3 regions of the Exiguobacterium sp. A1_3_1 genome follow, and region 2 is predicted to be linked to each of the others. Evidence: predicted binding sites of a transcription regulator. Region 2 holds the regulator's gene; each other region holds the start of a gene.

Region 1 (6,337 bases), on a different contig from region 2:
TCGACGTTCTTCAGGTTGTTTTCCGATGCTTTGTGGATATGGAGCATCCGACCGTCTGGCTCTTTGCGTGTTGACGGAACAGGAATGAACTTCTTCCCGGACAAGTATTGACCAGTCAACGAGTTCGCATCCTGCATCAACTCTTCCGGTTTCCCGGCTGCCGTGACGAATCCACCGTGATCGCCGGCACCAGGTCCGATATCGATCAAGTAGTCAGCTGCCATCATCGTGTCTTCATCGTGTTCGACGACAATCAACGTGTTGCCGAGATCACGCATCGCCTTCAGCGTATTGATCAGACGATCATTATCGCGTTGGTGTAAGCCAATCGATGGTTCATCGAGAACGTAGAGGACGCCCGTCAGACGCGAACCAATTTGTGTCGCAAGACGAATCCGTTGCGCTTCTCCACCGGATAACGTCCCCGCTGCGCGTGAGATCGTCAGGTAATCGAGACCGACGTTCTCAAGGAACGACGCCCGTTCGTGAATCTCACGGACGATCATCCGCGAAATCGTCTGATCCTTCTCACTTAATTTCTCCGGCAGTTCGTCGAAGAACATGACCGCTTGTTTGACAGACATCTTCGTCACTTCACCGATATGGTGGTCAGATACTTTGACGGCGAGCGATTCCCGTTTCAAGCGATGTCCTTTACACGTCGGACATGCTTTCTTCGCCATATAGCCTTCCATCTGTTCCCGGATATAATCAGACGATGTCTCCTTGAAGCGACGCTGTAAGTTATTGAGGACCCCTTCGAAGTAGAGATTCGTATTTCGGACCATCCCGAAGTCGTTCTCATACCGGAAGTGGATCTCTTCCTTCGTGTTTCCGTTCAAGATCGTTTCACGGTGTTCTTCTGACAACTGTTCGAATGGTGTATCCATATCGATCTTAAAGTGGTCACAGACCGCTTTGAGCAATTGTGGATAATACTGCGAGCTTGTCGGTTCCCACGCTACGATTGCCCCTTCGTTCAATGACTTATCAGGATGCGGCACGACGAGATCAACATCGACCTCAAGCTTCGTTCCGAGACCGTCACATGACGTACAAGCACCAAACGGTGAGTTGAACGAGAACATCCGTGGTTCGAGTTCGCCGATCGAAAAGCCACAGATCGGACAAGCATGATGTTCACTGAACAATAATTCGTTGCCATCCATCGTATCGACGATGACCCGACCGTCCGCGAGGCGAAGTGCAGTCTCCAGTGAATCCGCAAGACGGGCTTCGACATCTGGTCGCACGACGACACGGTCGACGACGACTTCGATCGAGTGTTTCTTGTTTTTCTCAAGCGTGATCTCTTCAGCGAGATCCATCGTCTCTCCGTTGACACGAACGCGGACGAAGCCTTCCTTCTTCAAATCGTCGAGCACCTTGACGTGCGTTCCTTTTCGTCCGGAAACGATTGGCGCGAGAATTTGCAGACGCGTCCGCTCCGGTAACTCCATCACTTGGTCGACCATCTGACTGATCGTCTGGCTCGAAATCTCGATTCCGTGATTTGGACAAATCGGTTTACCAATTCGTGCGTACAATAGACGCAGATAATCATAGATTTCTGTGACCGTTCCGACCGTCGACCGTGGGTTTTTACTCGTCGTCTTCTGGTCGATTGAAATTGCTGGACTCAGTCCTTCGATCGTGTCGACATCCGGTTTATCCATCTGTCCGAGGAACTGACGGGCATAGGCTGATAAACTTTCGACATAACGTCGTTGTCCTTCCGCGTAAATCGTGTCGAAGGCAAGCGACGATTTCCCTGACCCGGACAAGCCCGTCAAGACGACGAGCTGATCGCGGGGAATTTCGACATCGATGTTTTGTAGATTATTGACGCGAGCGCCTTTGATGATAATCTGATTCTTCTTTTCTCCCAACTTAGGCACCTGCTTTCAATTCTAATATGAGGTCGCGGAGCTCAGCAGCTCGTTCGAACTGCATGTCTTTCGCCGCTTGACGCATCTCTTGGTCAAGCTGTTCAAGCAACGTTTCGCGCTCCGGTTTTTTGAGTTTGTTGAACTTCTCGAGTTTTTCGACGGTATCGTCGCTCTCGATCGTCGTACTGATGACACCACGGACGTCTTTTTTGATCGTCTGCGGCGTGATGCCATGTTCTTCGTTGAACGCCATCTGGATCGCGCGACGGCGTTCCGTCTCATCGATTGCGCGTTGCATCGAATCGGTGACTTTATCGGCAAACAAGATGACGTGTCCTTCCGCGTTCCGCGCCGCCCGACCAATCGTTTGAATCAGCGAACGGTCCGAACGGAGGAAGCCTTCCTTATCGGCATCGAGAATCGTCACGAGTGAGACTTCCGGAATATCGAGTCCTTCTCGTAACAAGTTGATCCCGACGAGGACATCGTATTTCCCAAGCCGCAAGTCACGGATGATTTCAATCCGTTCCAGCGTCTTGATCTCCGAGTGCATATAGTTGACCTTAACACCGTTCTCTTTCAAGTAATCAGTTAAATCTTCTGCCATCTTCTTCGTCAGTGTCGTCACGAGAACACGTTCGTTCTTCGCGACCCGGTCACGGATGTTATCCATCAAGTAATCGATTTGTCCCGTGATCGGATGAATCTCGATCGTCGGATCGACGAGACCAGTCGGACGGATGATTTGCTCGACCATCTCTTTTGAATGTTCGAGTTCATACGGTCCTGGTGTCGCCGAGATATAGATCGCCTGACTGACTTTCTCCTCGAACTCCTCGAATCGTAACGGACGGTTGTCTTTTGCCGACGGAAGACGGAAGCCGTGATCGACGAGGACTTGTTTCCGCGCCTGGTCTCCGTTATACATCCCGCGAATTTGCGGCAGCGTGACGTGCGACTCATCGGCAACGAGTAAGAAGTCCTTCGGGAAGTAATCAAGCAACGTATACGGTGTTGCCCCTTCCGGCATCAAGTTCAAGTGACGTGAATAGTTCTCGATTCCGGAACAATAGCCCATCTCGCGCATCATCTCAAGGTCGTAATTCGTCCGTTGTTCGAGCCGTTGCGCTTCGAGCAACTGGTTGTCTTCACGCAACTTCGCAAGCTGGACCTCTAGTTCCTTCTCGATGTTCGCGATCGCCTTCTGCAGACGGGTATCCCCCGTCACGAAGTGGGACGCCGGGAAGATCGAGATGTGCTCGCGGTCCGCAACGATCTCACCTGTCAGCGGATCCATGTCACGAATCCGTTCGATCTCGTCACCGAAGAACTCGACTCGAACACACTGTTCGTCGCGTGACGCCGGGAAGATTTCGACGACGTCTCCGCGGACGCGGAACCGTCCGCGCTGGAAGTCGATGTCGTTACGCTCATACTGGATGTCGATTAGACGACGGAGCATCTCGTTACGTCCCATCTCATTGCCGACACGCAGTGACAAGACGTGGTTATTGTACTCTTCCGGGTTACCAAGACCATAGATACACGAAACAGAAGCAACGATCAAGACGTCCTCCCGTTCGAACAGGGCGGACGTCGCCGAGTGACGTAGTTTATCAATCTCATCGTTGATCGAAGAGTCCTTCTCAATGAACGTATCCGTTGATGGAACATATGCTTCCGGTTGATAATAATCATAAAAACTAACGAAGTATTCGACCGCATTGTTCGGGAAGAATTCCTTAAACTCCGAGTAGAGTTGTCCCGCTAGTGTTTTGTTATGGGCAAGGACGAGCGTCGGTTTCTTGATTTCCTTGATGACGTTCGAGACCGTGAACGTCTTCCCGGTACCGGTCGCCCCAAGCAACGTCTGATGTCGTTCGCCTTGTTTTAGCCCAGTCACCAATTTTTCGATTGCCGTCGGCTGATCACCGCCTGGCTCAAATGGTGAAACGAGTTCAAAATCCATCGTTTGCTTCCCCCTCATCACGTAAAAAATCTATTTTTATTGTACCACTTTACGAACAAACATTCGATTATGAAGTGCTCCTTTTAGGAAGTTACCCTTTTTTTCGAAAATGCAAAAGTTTCTTTTTGCTTCGAGTGTTGATCCTCGATTTTTCTGCCGACAAAAAAAATCCCTGTCACGGCTGTTCCGTGACAGGGATGTACTAATTTAATGCAAGGACCGCACTTTAGTGCGACCATGGACCGGCTCGTTGACGAACAGGATACCGAGCTCATGATGATCTTGTTCATAGAAGGCACGTTGCGCAAACCGGATGTCGCCGTTATGGTTCATGACTTCAAGACGCAGATACGGTTTGTGTTTTTGGATGGCTTCGTAGAAAGATGTTTCCGAATCGACCTTCTCACCATTGACTTTATAAATCGCTTCGCCCGGAATCAAGCCCATCTCAGCAGCTGGTTTATCAGGTAGCGTTCCAAGAATGACGGCACCACGCGTTCCATTGAGGAACAATGGGGTCTGTGCCCGGTTCAAGCGTTTGACCCGCTGATGCAATAGGATATGCAGGACGAGCAACAAGACGATTCCGTACAGCCATTCAGCTTGTCCGGTGACGTATGCAAGAACCGTCAGTAGAATCGCGACGAGACTCGTGATCAAACGTCCTTGAACGAGCGGACGCATCAATTCTTTCGGCAACTTACCCGTAAAGAGGAAGCTGAAGCCGATCGGTAACCAAAGCACGATCGGAACGAGCTCTGGGAAGCTGTAACGTGGCCACCAAGCTTCAAGCACGTCGCCCGGAACAAAGACGAGCAAAGGCAATAGCCAAAGTTTATTCGCTGACAACCCACCGATGAAGCGACCACGCTTCGAGACGACAAGTGACGGTGACAGGCGTCGCTTTCCGCGCCACCAGACGAGTAGACATTCCGCGACGAGCGTTAACGTCGCAAGCAATAAAATCATTTTCGGATCAACCGCTCGAACCGGATCAAGACGTGCATCCATTAGAAACCAGCCGGCAAGTCCAAGCAAGACGATCGGCCAAAGCGGTACGTTCAAGCGGACAATCCCGACCAACAACAGGACGCTCGAGAGTCCGAGTAACAACAGAGCGTATTGCGGCGTCAGCGTCAATCCGAGCCAGCCGCTGACGACGGATAAGACGAGACCAATTAGTAACCCAGGTAAAAGTGTTTCGAGGACATCGCTTCGTTTACCGTGTGTCCGGGAGCGAAATAGTCCACGTTCCCGTTTAACACGCCGGATGCCGATGACCCAACTGACAAGGAGTGCTAACCACAAGGTCGGACTGGCGATGAGACTAATCGCGGTCCAACCAATTTCATCGAGTAATTCCACGCGCATTCAGACCTCTTTCCATTCCTTATTATTGAGCAGCGACCTCGAGTGCTTTTTTCCGCTGGACGTCATTCTTATCGTCCTCGAGTTTCTTCAGGAGACGCGTCTCCATCTCACCCGCTGTCTGCTGATCGATTTTTCCAGTGACATCAAGCTTCGCATCCTTTTGCAAGGCTTCGACGGCTTGCTTCATCGTGTCACCGAAATACCCATTTTGTCCTTTTGGCTCGAAACCGATTGCTTCGAGAACGAGGTGAGCATTTTCGACTGATTTTCCATAATCGCCGACTGTGAGTGACTTTTGATCAGTCAGGATCTTCGTGACGTTGAAGTACGCCGGTTGCTTGACTTCAATCGTCGGCTTAACGCCTTTTTTATGAATCCAGTTGCCGTCCGGTGTCAGCCATTTGTTCGTCGTTAACTTCAAATCGCTACCGTCCTTCAAGTCATAGGCACTTTGGACGATGCCTTTACCGAACGATTTCGTACCGACGACCTCAGCCCCGGCACCTTCCTTTAGACCGGCTGCCAGAATCTCGGACGCGGACGCTGATCCGCCGTCTTCGAGCACGACGATGTTATACGGTTTCTTCTCGTCTGCCTTCCCGAATTCCTGCTGACGCTCTCCCTTATTGTTCTCGACTTGATAAATCGGAACGTCCTTCGGAATAAACGGTGCAATCATGCTTGAGACAGCCGTCAAAAGACCACCCGGATTTCCGCGAACATCGATGACGAGTCCATCGATATTCTGACTCTCGAGTTTCGCGAGCCCCTTCTCGAACTCTTTAGCCGTCGGTTCTGAGAACTGTGTCACTTGCAAGACACCAATCTTCTTCCCGTTGACGTCCTCGGTCGACGTATAGACCGTCTCAATCGGAATCGTATCCCGTTTGATCGTGATGTCCATCGCGTCTTGACCGCTACGTTGAATCGTCAGGACGACGTTCGTTCCTTTTTCACCACGGATTTTCTTGACCGCCTGATCCGTCTTTTGCCCTTTCGTCGACTTGCCGTCGATTTTTAAGATGACGTCACCCGGTTTGATCCCGGCTTTTTCAGCGGGTGATCCCTTAATCGGTGAGACGATAACGATCGACTCGCCTTTTTGTTC
Region 2 (6,337 bases):
CCGTCGTCGTACCTTCAAGTTCAGGAAGACCTTGACGTGTCAAGACGAGAAGTGTCGGTTTGTCATTCGCTTGTACCGCTGTTTTCCATGCTGCGATTGTCTCTTTTCCGTCTGCTGGGCGGTAGATCGTGACGTTCGGCATTGCACGGAAGCTCATCAAGTGTTCGACTGGCTCGTGTGTTGGACCATCTTCACCGACAGCGATCGAGTCGTGCGTCAAGACGAAGATTGATGGAAGCCCCATTAATGCTGCTAAACGAACAGCTGGACGGAGGTAATCCGAGAAGACGAAGAATGTCGCACCGTAAGGAATGACGCCGCCGTGAAGTGCCATACCGTTGACAGCCGCAGCCATTGCGAATTCACGTACACCGAACCAGATGTTACGACCGCTTGGGTCGATATCGAAGTCTGCTTCGCCTTTGAGCATCGTGTTGTTCGATCCTGCAAGGTCAGCTGAACCACCGAACAATGTCGGAACGTTCTTCGCAAGACCGTTCAAGACTTCACCACTCGTTTGACGTGTCGCTTTTTTCGATGACAAGTCGTACGTCGGAAGATCTGCTTCCCAGTTGCTTGGCAATTCGTTTGCGATCGCGCGAACGAGTTCCGCATGCAATTCTGGATGAGCTGCTTCGTATTGTTTCATCGTTTCGTTCCATGCGTCTTCCGCAGAAGCACCACGTTGGACGATCCGCTCGTCGAACAATGATTTGACTTCTTCAGGGACGTAGAACTCTTCGTGATCCCAAATGTAGCTAGCTTTCGTCAATTTGATTTCCGCTTCACCGAGTGGTGCACCGTGAGAAGCCGACTTCCCTGATTTGTTCGGTGAACCGAAACCGATGACTGTCTTGACTTCGATCAATGTTGGTTTTGTCGTCTCTGCTTGTGCCGCCGCGATTGCTTTCGAAATCGAATCGATATCCGTTCCGTCTTCTACGCGAATGACTTGCCAGTTGTACGCTTCGAAGCGCTTCTGGACGTTTTCAGAGAATGATTTATCGAGATCGCCATCAAGTGAGATATCGTTTGAATCATACAATACGACCAATTTACCAAGACCAAGGTGACCTGCGAGTGAAGCCGCTTCAGCTGAGACACCTTCCATTAAGTCTCCATCTCCACAAATTCCGTATGTGAAGTGATCGACGACGTTGAGATCGTCACGGTTGTATTTTGCTTCAAGATGACGTTCTGCCATCGCCATACCAACTGCCATTGCAATCCCTTGACCAAGTGGACCTGTCGTCGCATCTACACCAGCCGTGTGACGGTATTCCGGGTGACCTGGTGTTTTTGATCCCCATTGACGGAATGATTTAAGATCATCCATTGATAGATCATATCCCGATAGGTGGAGGAGTGAGTAGAGAAGCATCGAACCGTGTCCGGCTGAAAGTACAAAACGGTCGCGGTTGAACCATTCTGGATTTTTAGGGTTGTGGTTCATATGATCCGCCCAAAGCGAGAATGCCATCGGCGCTGCTCCCATTGGCATACCTGGGTGACCCGAGTTCGCCTTTTGTACGGCATCAATCGATAAGGTACGAATCGTATTAATTGCTAATTGTTCTACTGTCGTCATGTTCGTCAAAACAATCATCCTCTCTCTTTTTCACAAATTCCTACTCATTTTAGCACACTCTTAAATGTGATACAACTTTTCTAAATAGTATGTCACATTAAAATGAATGCGCTATCTATAGCCGTTCTATCGACTCATACAGGATGCATGAATTGATGAAAGATCGTTATTAAGATGTATTGCTATCGTGCAATGTTTCCTCATCTAACAGCGCTAAACAAAAAAGAGGTCCGCTTAACGCGAACCTCTTTCTTCTATAGAAGAAACAAACGATTATTGTTTATTCCGTTCTTCTTCTTGTGCTTGTTTTAATTTCTCTGGTGTTACGTCCGTACCTTCTTCATCAACAATCTTCATGCCCATGAGTTGGTTTTTGAACGATCCACGGAATGCTGCGAGATACGCTGCACGTAACTCTTTTTGCTCTGCCGCTTCTGCTTCTGATAACGGCTCGACTTTTGATTTATTCGCTAATGCGTTGATTCGATCTAATTGTTCTTGTGATAACATGGAATCCCTCTTTCTGTACGACTCAAACTTGAGTAGTTCAATTGTATTCTTACTGTAAAAGAGCTTACTAAAAAAAGCAAGTTAACCGCGTCAGTCGACGGGTTACTTGCTTCTCATTCCGGGCTAGGCGTCAATTCGCGGTATTCAAGGTATCGACGATTGACCGTTGCCTTTGAAATATCATGTCCCATCCCGCGAAGCGTAATGGCGATATCTGAAAACGTCAGTCCGAGTTCACGGAGACGTACGATTTCTTCGATCGGTACGTCCTTTCGGCTACGCCCGGCGTTCTCTCCTTGGCGATTCAGATTTCGTTCCGGGCGAAAGCCTTGTTCGACCGCTCGCCGCATGCCGCGCGCGATTTTTGCATTATGCAATTTCCGTTGATATTCTTCCACGAGTGAGACGATCTCAAGGACCATCGCTTCTGCATCAGCAAGTTGGTATTCTCCATCGGAATCAAGTGTCATCAACCGAACACCGTGCTTCTTAAACGTGTGCAAAATAGCGATTTTCGCATTCCCTCGACCAATCCGTGTGTCATCCGTTACGAGGACCGCATCTACCGCATCACGTGTCACATGATCAAGAACCGTCAGCATCCCTTCCCGATCGACGTCATATCCACTCTCTTTTTCAGAGACGACATCCACGACATCAAAACCCTTTTGAGACGCGACCTTCGAAAGTTCCATCCGTTGGCGTTCAATCGAACTATCTTGTGCTTCTTTTTCGGTCGACACCCGACAATAAATCACGACCTTCATCGTACCTCACATCCCTGTTCGTTCTTTCACAACTTTTCCATTTTGTCATTGTTGTGCGATTGGTACAACGATTTTGCTTTTTGAGATGACGTGTTTTGTCTCGACATCATTATTTTTAATCAACCAGTTGACGTATTCTTCATCTGACATCGAACCGTCATTGTAGACTTCAGCGATTTGTTCAACTGTAGCGTTCTCATCGACCGTAACGGAAGCAGTCATTAGTTGCGCCACTTTTTCATCCGGGCGCGGTGTGAGTAAAAAGATCACGAAGGCAATACTTAATGCATAGAAGAGAATTGAAAAAGCATGAGTACGAATCGTATGAATCATCATGAATCCCTCCAAATATGAAATGAATGAGTTAGAATAAACGTTCGCGGAACAATTGTTCGCATAACTCATAATAAACACAGAACCCGTGTTCGGTCAACACAAAATGTCGAACAATTGTTTGTACGCTCATTTGTTCTATGTTATAGTGAATCTAGAAACATATATTCTTACATTTCAAACTTCAATCCAGAAAGAGGTGGCAATTCGTATGCGGAAAATGTCTAAGCGCCAACAAGAGATTCTCGACTACATCGTCTCTGAAGTGAAACTGAAGGGGTATCCACCATCAGTTCGTGAAATCGGAGAAGCAGTCGGACTCGCGTCTAGCTCGACGGTACACGGTCATTTGGATCGACTCGAGAAACGGGGAATGATTCGCCGTGACCCGACGAAACCACGTGCGATTGAGATATTGCTTGATAAGCCTGAAGAAATCACGGAAGCCATCGTCCATGTTCCCGTCATCGGGAAAGTCACAGCAGGTCTTCCGATTACAGCGATTGAAAACATCGAAGAACAGTTCCCACTCCCTGCACATTATGTAGGGAACGAGACGGTCTTCATGTTGACGATCGATGGTGAATCGATGATTAACGCAGGTATTCTTGACGGCGATCGTGTCATCGTGCGCCAACAAAACACAGCAGAAAACGGAGAAATCGTCGTAGCTATGACCGAAGATAGCGAAGCGACGGTGAAACGGTTCTTCTTAGAAGATCAACAGGTACGTCTACAACCAGAAAATGACTCGATGGATCCGATGTATTTCGATAATGTCTCCATTCTTGGTAAGGTAATCGGCGTGTATCGGACGATTCATTGACGGAGGGACCAGTTACGACTGGTCTTTTTTCATGCCATCAGGAAATGTACATGATACCGTCAATACCGTCGCACTGACGGGTTACGTTGCGTATTCGGTCGCAACGCAACAAACCGATTGGTTACCGACTGCCATCGGTATCGCTGTCGGTACCCTTTGGTTGTCACCCGACCTCGATTTAAAGTCAGAACCGTATTATCGCTTTGGACCATTTCGAGTTCTTTGGATGCCGTATGTCAAGATCATGCCTCACCGATCGATCTGGTCGCATGGAATGATCATCGGAGACATCATTCGGCTTCTTTATAGTGCTGCGATTCTGATTCCCCTACTATTTATAAGTCTATATTTTCAGGTTCTTGATTCTGCTACGATTGATTCGTGGTTTGCTTCCTTGCCTGCATTCATCGTTGGCATCATGGTGGCGAGTACGATTCATATCCTACTAGATTATTCCAGCAGTTGGTTTCGACCTAAAAAAAGAAAAAAACGTCGTCGGTAACACCTCTTTTGCTTGCTTGCAGGCAGGAAGAGGTGTTTTCTTATCCACTTTTTCGTATCTTTAAACATCAAAATAAAAAATTTCCATTCCTATATTTCAATTATATGTATTGAAAACGTTCTCAAATCGGAGTAATTTAAAGTAGAAAGGCCATTATCTGCTTTAATCCAAAGGGAGGGTTTTTGCATGAATAACTTTGTACTAGAAATGATCGGTACGATGATCCTCATCCTGCTCGGGGATGGAGTCGTCGCCGGTGTCGTCTTGAAAAAGACGAAATCGGAAAACAGCGGATGGATCGTCATCACGTTCGCTTGGGGTCTTGCTGTCATGACAGCAGCATTCGTCGCTGCTGAAAGCGGAGCACACTTGAACCCCGCATTGACGATTGCACTTGCTTTGAACTCTGACCTACCGTGGGCAGACGTTCCGATCTACATTGCCGGACAACTTGTCGGAGCTTTCATCGGCGCCATTCTCGTTTGGCTTCATTACATGAAACATTTTGAAGCGACTGATGATCAAGCCGCAAAACTCGGTGTGTTCGCAACAGGTCCAGCGATTCGTCATACGCCGTCGAACTTGATTTCTGAGATCATCGGGACATTCGTTCTCGTCTTCGGTATCTTGGCACTTGGTTTAACGACGTTCGGAGACGGCTTAAAACCACTCATCGTCGGTTTACTCGTCGTCGTCATCGGTCTATCGCTCGGTGGTACAACAGGGTATGCCATCAACCCGGCTCGTGACCTTGGACCGCGTATCGCGCACGCTATCCTACCGATTCCGAATAAAGGTTCATCTGACTGGGGCTATTCATGGATTCCTGTCGTTGGTCCAATCATCGGTGGAGCGATTGCCGTGTTCATCTATCAATTGATCTACTAAGATCACGTCTCACTAACACATACCGCTCAAGGGGGATTTCGAAATGGAAAACAAGTATATCCTAGCACTCGACCAAGGTACGACAAGCTCACGTGCGATCATCTTCGATCACGATGGGAAAATCGTCAACTCGGCACAACGGGAATTCAAGCAATACTTCCCACAACCAGGCTGGGTCGAGCATGATGCAAACGAAATCTGGGGTTCGATTCTTGCCGTCATGGCCGAAGCACTCGGAACAGCAGATATCAAACCTGAGCAAATCGCCGGAATCGGCATTACGAACCAACGCGAAACGACGGTCGTCTGGAACAAAGAAACAGGTAAACCGGTCTATCACGCACTCGTTTGGCAATCGCGTCAAACGTCTGGTATCTGTGACGATTTAAAAGAACAAGGTTTGAACCAGAAGTTCCGCGATAAAACAGGACTTCTGATTGATGCCTACTTCTCTGGAACGAAAGTCAAATGGATCCTTGATAATGTCGAAGGTGCGCGGGAGCAAGCAGAGAACGGTGAATTGCTCTTCGGTACGATCGATACGTGGCTCGTTTGGAAACTGTCTGGTGGAAAAACGCACATCACGGACTACACGAACGCTTCACGAACATTGATGTATAACATCTACGAACAAAAATGGGATGAAGAGTTACTCGATATCCTCGGTGTTCCTGCTTCGATGTTGCCAGAGGTTCGTCAGTCGAGTGAAGTCTACGACAAAACGGTACCGTATCACTTCTTCGGTTACGAAGTGCCAATCGCTGGTATTGCGGGTGACCAACAAGCAGCACTCTTCGGTCAAACGTGCTTCGAAGCAGGTGAAGGGAAAAACACATACGGAACAGGTTGCTTCATGCTCATGAACACAGGTGAGAAAGCTGTTTCTTCTGATCATGGACTCTTGACGACGATCGCTTGGGGCG
Region 3 (6,337 bases), on a different contig from region 2:
CCTGGTCGTAGTAACGTTTGGAATTGTGCTAATAAGTCATGCCGCAACGCTGCCGGGAACGACGCGAACGGGAGACCACTGACGATGACGTCGATCTGTCCGCTCCATGAATCGGATAATCCTTGAACGTCACCAATGAAGAGAGTGACATTCGTTTCTTGAGCTAGCAACTGCTCGAGTGCCGGGCGGAACGTTTCGCTCCGTTCACAAATCAAGAGATGTGTCTCCGGTGAACGAGCGGCCAGTAAAGCTTTGGTGATCGCTCCGTCACCCGCTCCGACTTCAAGAATTTGGCGTGGACGATCGGCGACGGCGCGTCGTGCCATCATTTCAGCCAGACGTGGACTGCTCGGTGCGACGGCTCCGACACGGAGTGGTGCGTGAAGTGCTTCTTTTAAGAAATCAAACATGAAAACCCTACTTTCCGTTGAGTATATCATGTAGTATGGACATCGTCCCTTTCGAAAACAGGACGATGTTTCTTAAGTGAATCTTAAACATATCAATGCCTGATTTTCGGCGACATGATGACCGGACAAGCCGGTATACTAAGGACAAAGGAGGGGAAGGCGATGGAACATCACACGTATTATGAAGCGCTCGTTCGCCGGGACGCGACGTACGAAGGAACGTTTTTCGTCGGCGTCAAGACGACCGGCATCTTTTGCCGTCCGACGTGTCCGGCACGAAAACCGAAAGCAGAGAACTGTGAGTTTTTTGAGACGGCGCAAGAGGCATTACTTGCCTCTTATCGACCGTGCCGTCGTTGTCATCCGCTTGCTTATCCCGGCGATCATGGTACGATTCAACGCTTGATCGAAGCGGTCGAGGCAGAACCAGACAAACGATTCAAGGAAGCCGATTTTCGAGCACTTGGTCTCGATGAATCAACGGCACGCCGCCAGTTCAAGAAACGCTTCGGAATGACGTTCGTCGCGTATGCTCGGGCACGACGGATGGGGCTTGCGATGAAGGAGATCCGGACCGGTAAGCCGATCATCGAAGGACAGTTGGCTGGAGGTTATGAATCGAGTAGTGGTTTTCGTGAGGCGTCAGCACGGATTCTCGGGCAGGCACCGTCGCGCTTTGACGGGCAGGTCTTACGCGCGAAATGGCTTGATACACCACTCGGTTCGATGCTGGCGATTGCCGACGATCAACTCTTACATCTGCTCGAGTTCGTCGACCGACGTGGACTGGAGCGGGAAATCGAACAATTACGTCAAAAAGCGCGCGCTGTCATCGTTCCCGGGGAATCACCGGTCTTTGGACAGATCGAAGCGGAGCTCCGTCGTTACTTCAAAGGAGAGCCGGTATCGTTTCAGACGCCACTGATGCGGTACGGGACACCATTTCAACGCCGCGTCTGGGAAGAACTCGAGCGGATTCCGAGTGGGGAGACGATCTCGTACCAAGAGCTGGCGATCCGGATCGGTCAACCGACTGCTGTTCGTGCCGTCGCACGAGCGAATGGAGCGAACCAACTGGCAATCGTCATTCCGTGCCATCGGGTCATTCGGACGAATGGAGATTTAGGTGGATACGCGGGTGGACTCGCACGCAAGGAAATATTGCTCAAACTGGAGCGCACACAGAGAGGACTGGATGAAGGATGAGTTTGATTAAAGATGTATTTTCACCGAGTTGGCTCGACCGCTTAGGAGCAGCGGTCGATGTACCGGATTTTCGAAGACGAGTCGAGCAGGGAGACTGGGAAGAACTCGCGTTTAAACAACGTGTCCGTCGTGTGGCGGAGACGCTGGAGACGATCTTGCCACCGTTTCCGGACTCGGTGTCGGAGCTAGAGCGACTCGCACCGCAGTTTACTGGGCTACCGGGAATTGTTTTTCCAGAGTATGTCGAACGAACGGCAGACCTTTCTGACTGGACGCTTGCGATAGAGATACTTGCCAAGTTGACGCAACATTCGACGTCGGAGTTCGCCGTTCGTCGCTTTTTACTTGCTGATCAGGAACGTTTCCTCGAGCAGGCACTTAAATGGACAACATCAGACGATGAACACGTCCGGCGCTTAGCGTCTGAAGGAACACGCCCGCGTCTGCCGTGGGGACAAGCGATTCCGCGTTTGATTGCTGATCCGCGTCCGGCGTTACCGATTCTTGACGCCTTACTACAGGATCCGTCACTTTACGTCCGAAAAAGTGTCGCCAATCACTTGAACGATATTTCAAAGACACATCCGGAATACCTGATCGAGCGAATCGAACGTCACTTAGGAACAGATCCGAATACAGACTGGATTTTACGTCACGCTTCCCGGACGTTACTGAAGCGCGGAAATCCAGAAGTATTACAGTTGTTCGGACACGTCACGCAAGGTGAGGTCGAGGTGACGGACTTGGTCGTCTCACCAGTGACGATTGGTCAAGAGTTACAGTTTTCGTTTCAAGTAAACAGTTCCGTCGAGCAACGTCTGCGTCTTGAATACGCGATCGATTACGTCAAACAACGTGGAACGAGTCGGAAGGTGTTTCAACTGCGGGAGCGGGAAGTTAAAGGTGTCTTACAAGTTGAACGACGCCAATCGTTTCGGAACATGACGACGCGTGTCCATTATCCTGGTACACATACATTAACGATTTTAATTAACGGAGAGGCTTACGCGACAGCAACGTTTGAGGTCGAGGAGGAGAGCTGAATGAAAGGACGACATCCGGATTTTACGACGTCACGATTGTTTGTCGAAGCAACGGATGAAGAATCGGGTTGCAAGTGGACGTTGCATGCGTTGCGTGAGAAAACAATCGTCGGAACGATTACCTTCACATGGAATGCATCGACCGGAAACTTACGTTATACGACGACTGATGAGGATGATCAGCACGGATACATTACAGAAGCGTTGACGTCGATTCTATCATATCTCGCGCGGACGTTATTACTGACGCGTGTCTACGGCGAAGCGGGCAGTGCGGCGGTCTGGCGTCGGAACGGATTTCAGTTGCAGGCGAATCGATATGAACGCAAACTCTATCATTAAAGCCCCGCCTGCTTGAGCAGGACGGGGCTCGTTTGTGCTTAGACCGTTGTTTTGGACCAGTTGAAATGGTTGCAAATCGCTTCAGCGCTTTCGCGTGCACTTAATTGTTCCGTATCAAGGAAGAGATAGTTGACGTCCGGTAGTTCGCCCGGCAGCGAACGTGTCCGGTATCCGTCCGCCGTCTCACGTAAGTCTTGTTCAGAAGCAGCGAGGTCACGCTTCGTTACTTTGTGTGTCAATCGGTTTTCGGTCGTGTTGCGGTGAAGACGGGTTGCGACCGGCGCATCCAGTTCAACGATATAGACGTCAGCACCCGCTTGTTCGAATAATTCGACTGTCTCTTCAATGAACTCGAGACCACCGCCTTCGACACCGAATAGACAGAGGAATGTAAACAGCACACCTTCGAGCGAACTGTTCGCCATTTCCTTGAACATCTCGCGCCGGATCGTATCCTTTAGGCGATGGTGTGCAGGTTCAGAGAAATCAAAATAAGGCAATAACAGATCGATTGTCTGATGGTTATGGAAGACTTTCATCTCCGTCAATCGTTCGATTTCCTGACCGATCGTCATCTTTCCGACCGCTTGGGGACCAAGTAACAAGACAAATTTCATAGATGAACCTCATTTCCTTTTTCTGCTAAGAATAGCACATTCCGACGAGTGACATCACTAGAACGTTTGTTCGTAATTTGATATAATTCAAGTATGAAGTCCCGTCGTGTCCTTGTCTGAAGGAGGACAATCATGCAAGAACAATGGAAAGCCGTCATCGGCTATGTAGGTATATATGAAGTCTCATCGTTTGGTCGCGTAAGATCGCTCGACCGAACGATCGTAACGTGTCGCGGTGTCCAGCAACGCCGAAAAGGTGTCTTGCTCCGTCCACGGCTCAATCGGGAAGGGTACCGGAAAGTCACGCTTTATCAACGTGGTCGAGGAGAACGCGTGCAGGTCGGTGTACTTGTTGCACAAGCTTTTCTGACGACAGATGTTACAGAGGCGCAACTCGTCCGGCGCAATGGTAAACGGGCTGACGATCAGTTGTCGAACTTAGACGTCTTGCCTTCAATCGATCAGCAGTATACTGAACTGCTTGGTGAATTTGATCTCTTGTTAGGCCAACATGTGACGCTGTCATCGTTTCAGATTCGAACGATTCGCACGCAGTATGAGAAAGGGAAAACGATTCGTCAATTGGCAGAGCAGTATCAGGTGACGGAAAACCGGATCCGCAACATTATCGATAAAAAGGAAGCACGTTATATCGGCTGAAAATAGAGGAAAGGAGCGCTTACCAGAGATGGGAGGCGCTCCTTTGATTTAAGACGGCGATTCACTCGAGCGAACGGTCTGTTGCAACGAACTGATCCGTGACTCGAGTACCGCACTATGTGTCTTCAGTTCCGTCTGTTGAGTGACGTGGTGTTGCATCTGTTCCCCAAGCACCTGGCTGTAAGAAGAGAGCTCCGACATCAACTGCTGAACGGACTGCAGATGTTCCTGCATGTTCGACTGAACATCTGCGACGATTTGACGTTGGTGTTCCACGGTACCCAGTGTCGTTTCGATCGTCGTCGCTTCGGTCAACATTTGTTGCAAGTGTGCCGTTGCCGTCTCGAGCTGTTGCGATGTTGAGAGAAAACGTTCGGTCATCTGCACGATGGCTTGTTCGACTTGATCGAGTCCCGCCGTCCATGTCTGATTGACTTGACGGATATGATCTGTACTCGTTCGGATATCGATTGCGAGTTTTTCGACTTCCTTGGCAACGACGATAAAGCCACGACCGGCTTCTCCAGCACGGGTTGCCTCAATCAGCGCGTTCAGCGACAAGCGGCGCGTCTCTTCAGCAACGCGCTGAATGTGCGAGATTGAGGTCTCCATCTGTTGCTGTAGGTGTGAGGTCTGTTGCAAAATCTGCTCTGTCGTCGCGGATTGTTCCTTCAGTAACTGGCTTTCCTCTTGTAAGGTCTCAAGTGTCGTGTGATTCGTCTGAACAGTCTGTTGAAAACGGGTTACGGCATGTTGGCTGTTGAGAAGTGTCGTTTGCATCTCACTTAACGCATCGTGCCCTTGAGCGGTCAAACGTGTCGAGGCGACGATTGTCTGATCCATTTGCGACGATTGCGCAAGTAAAGAACCGGCGACTTCATCGACGGCTTGGACTGATTGATCCATCGCGGATAAGCGCGAAGAAAAGTGGGGTTGGACGGATTCGAGTTCCTGACTCGCTTGTTGCATCTCAGCCGTTAAATCTCCGATTTGTTGCATTAATTGATTGTATTGAAACGTGAGTTGTTGTAATTCAAAGGTCGTCGTTTTGAGTGTTAATGGACGATACGATCGCTTCGCATGCGCTTCTTCAATCTGTAAGGCGAGTTTCGATAGTGGGGCGAGTTGTTTTCTAATTCGTGAGCGAATCAAGAAACTGATGCTAACAAGCGTAATCACACTGACCCAGACGAGTGTCCAAGCTAAATCGCGAGCAGGGGCGATTAATTTATCGCGATCAGTCGTCAGCAAAATGACGTCATCGAGTTCCGGAATCGTCATTGCGACAAGAAACTGGTCTTGATTCGAAAAAGCATATGTACGGGCTGTTTCTAAGTGCTGTTGTAGTTGTTTTCGTTTTGCCGGTTCGAGTGTTAGCGGTCGGAACGCCTCACTCGTTTTCAGGCTTTGAAAGCGAATCGAATAGTCGTCACGTGATAAGTCGGTTCGCTGTTGCTGTTGCAATCGTTTGATGGCACGCGAGCGGTCTGTCGCGTCATCCGGATACGCAAGAAACGTTGCCCGGACATTCGCGTCGAACATGGTTAACTCCCGCATCAGCCGTTCCTCAGTTGCTGCGACGGATTGTTGATACGATGCGTAAACGCTGAGACCGCTGATCACGATCAGCCCGATGGCAACGATCGGAATCAACCATCCATTTAGTTGTTGTGCTAATAATCGTTTTTTCATAAGCATAAAAAACATCTCCTCCCGTGTACCTATCGGAAGGAGATAAAGCAACATGTATGAAGGTGTTGTACGGCTTGTGTAAAGGTCTTGTGAATCTAATTCACGTAAACCGGAAGGACAGTCGCAAGATGTGTCATAAGTGCTTGTGTCTCTTCTTTTGGTTCAGATGTGACATAAATGATCAACGCAGCAGCAACGATGACGAAGATAGCGATAACGAGAATAATGAAGAATGGCATCTTACTTTTTCGTTTTTCAGCTTGACGGTCCATGAAAGATTCCCCCTTAATGATGTAGACGATAGACATATTTGTTTGATTCCCTCTCCTCTTGTTTGAAAACCTTGGAAAAAGAGGGGAATGTGTAA

The links. The regulator LexA, encoded in region 2, represses DNA repair genes until DNA is damaged. The targets are predictions, from matches to a motif close to CGAACATATGTTCG.
Region 1: a site for LexA is predicted at 3,911-3,924, ahead of uvrB (excinuclease ABC subunit UvrB). Genes of this name have one in related genera too.
Region 3: a site for LexA is predicted at 3,678-3,691, ahead of F8N00_RS04155 (NUMOD4 domain-containing protein). Genes of this name have one in related genera too.

Annotation. Positions count from the first base shown of each region.
Region 1 covers NZ_WBYY01000004.1:18,592-24,928, reverse strand. Annotated here, with positions in the region: gene uvrA (excinuclease ABC subunit UvrA) at 1-1,889, opposite strand, end outside; gene uvrB (excinuclease ABC subunit UvrB) at 1,891-3,858, opposite strand; gene F8N00_RS01010 (PDZ domain-containing protein) at 4,066-5,229, opposite strand; gene F8N00_RS01005 (S41 family peptidase) at 5,252-6,337, opposite strand, start outside.
Region 2 covers NZ_WBYY01000043.1:14,186-20,522, forward strand. Annotated here, with positions in the region: gene tkt (transketolase) at 1-1,606, opposite strand, end outside; gene F8N00_RS06645 (DUF896 domain-containing protein) at 1,862-2,098, opposite strand; gene F8N00_RS06650 (YneB family resolvase-like protein) at 2,212-2,865, opposite strand; gene yneA (cell division suppressor protein YneA) at 2,911-3,198, opposite strand; gene lexA (transcriptional repressor LexA) at 3,410-4,024, shown strand; gene F8N00_RS06665 (metal-binding protein) at 4,056-4,526, shown strand; gene F8N00_RS06670 (MIP/aquaporin family protein) at 4,713-5,414, shown strand; gene glpK (glycerol kinase GlpK) at 5,458-6,337, shown strand, end outside.
Region 3 covers NZ_WBYY01000023.1:6,888-13,224, reverse strand. Annotated here, with positions in the region: gene F8N00_RS04180 (class I SAM-dependent methyltransferase) at 1-410, opposite strand, end outside; gene F8N00_RS04175 (bifunctional transcriptional activator/DNA repair enzyme AdaA) at 573-1,616, shown strand; gene F8N00_RS04170 (DNA alkylation repair protein) at 1,613-2,659, shown strand; gene F8N00_RS04165 (GNAT family N-acetyltransferase) at 2,660-3,001, shown strand; gene F8N00_RS04160 (AAA family ATPase) at 3,040-3,618, opposite strand; gene F8N00_RS04155 (NUMOD4 domain-containing protein) at 3,751-4,278, shown strand; gene F8N00_RS04150 (methyl-accepting chemotaxis protein) at 4,327-5,976, opposite strand; gene F8N00_RS04145 (hypothetical protein) at 6,066-6,242, opposite strand.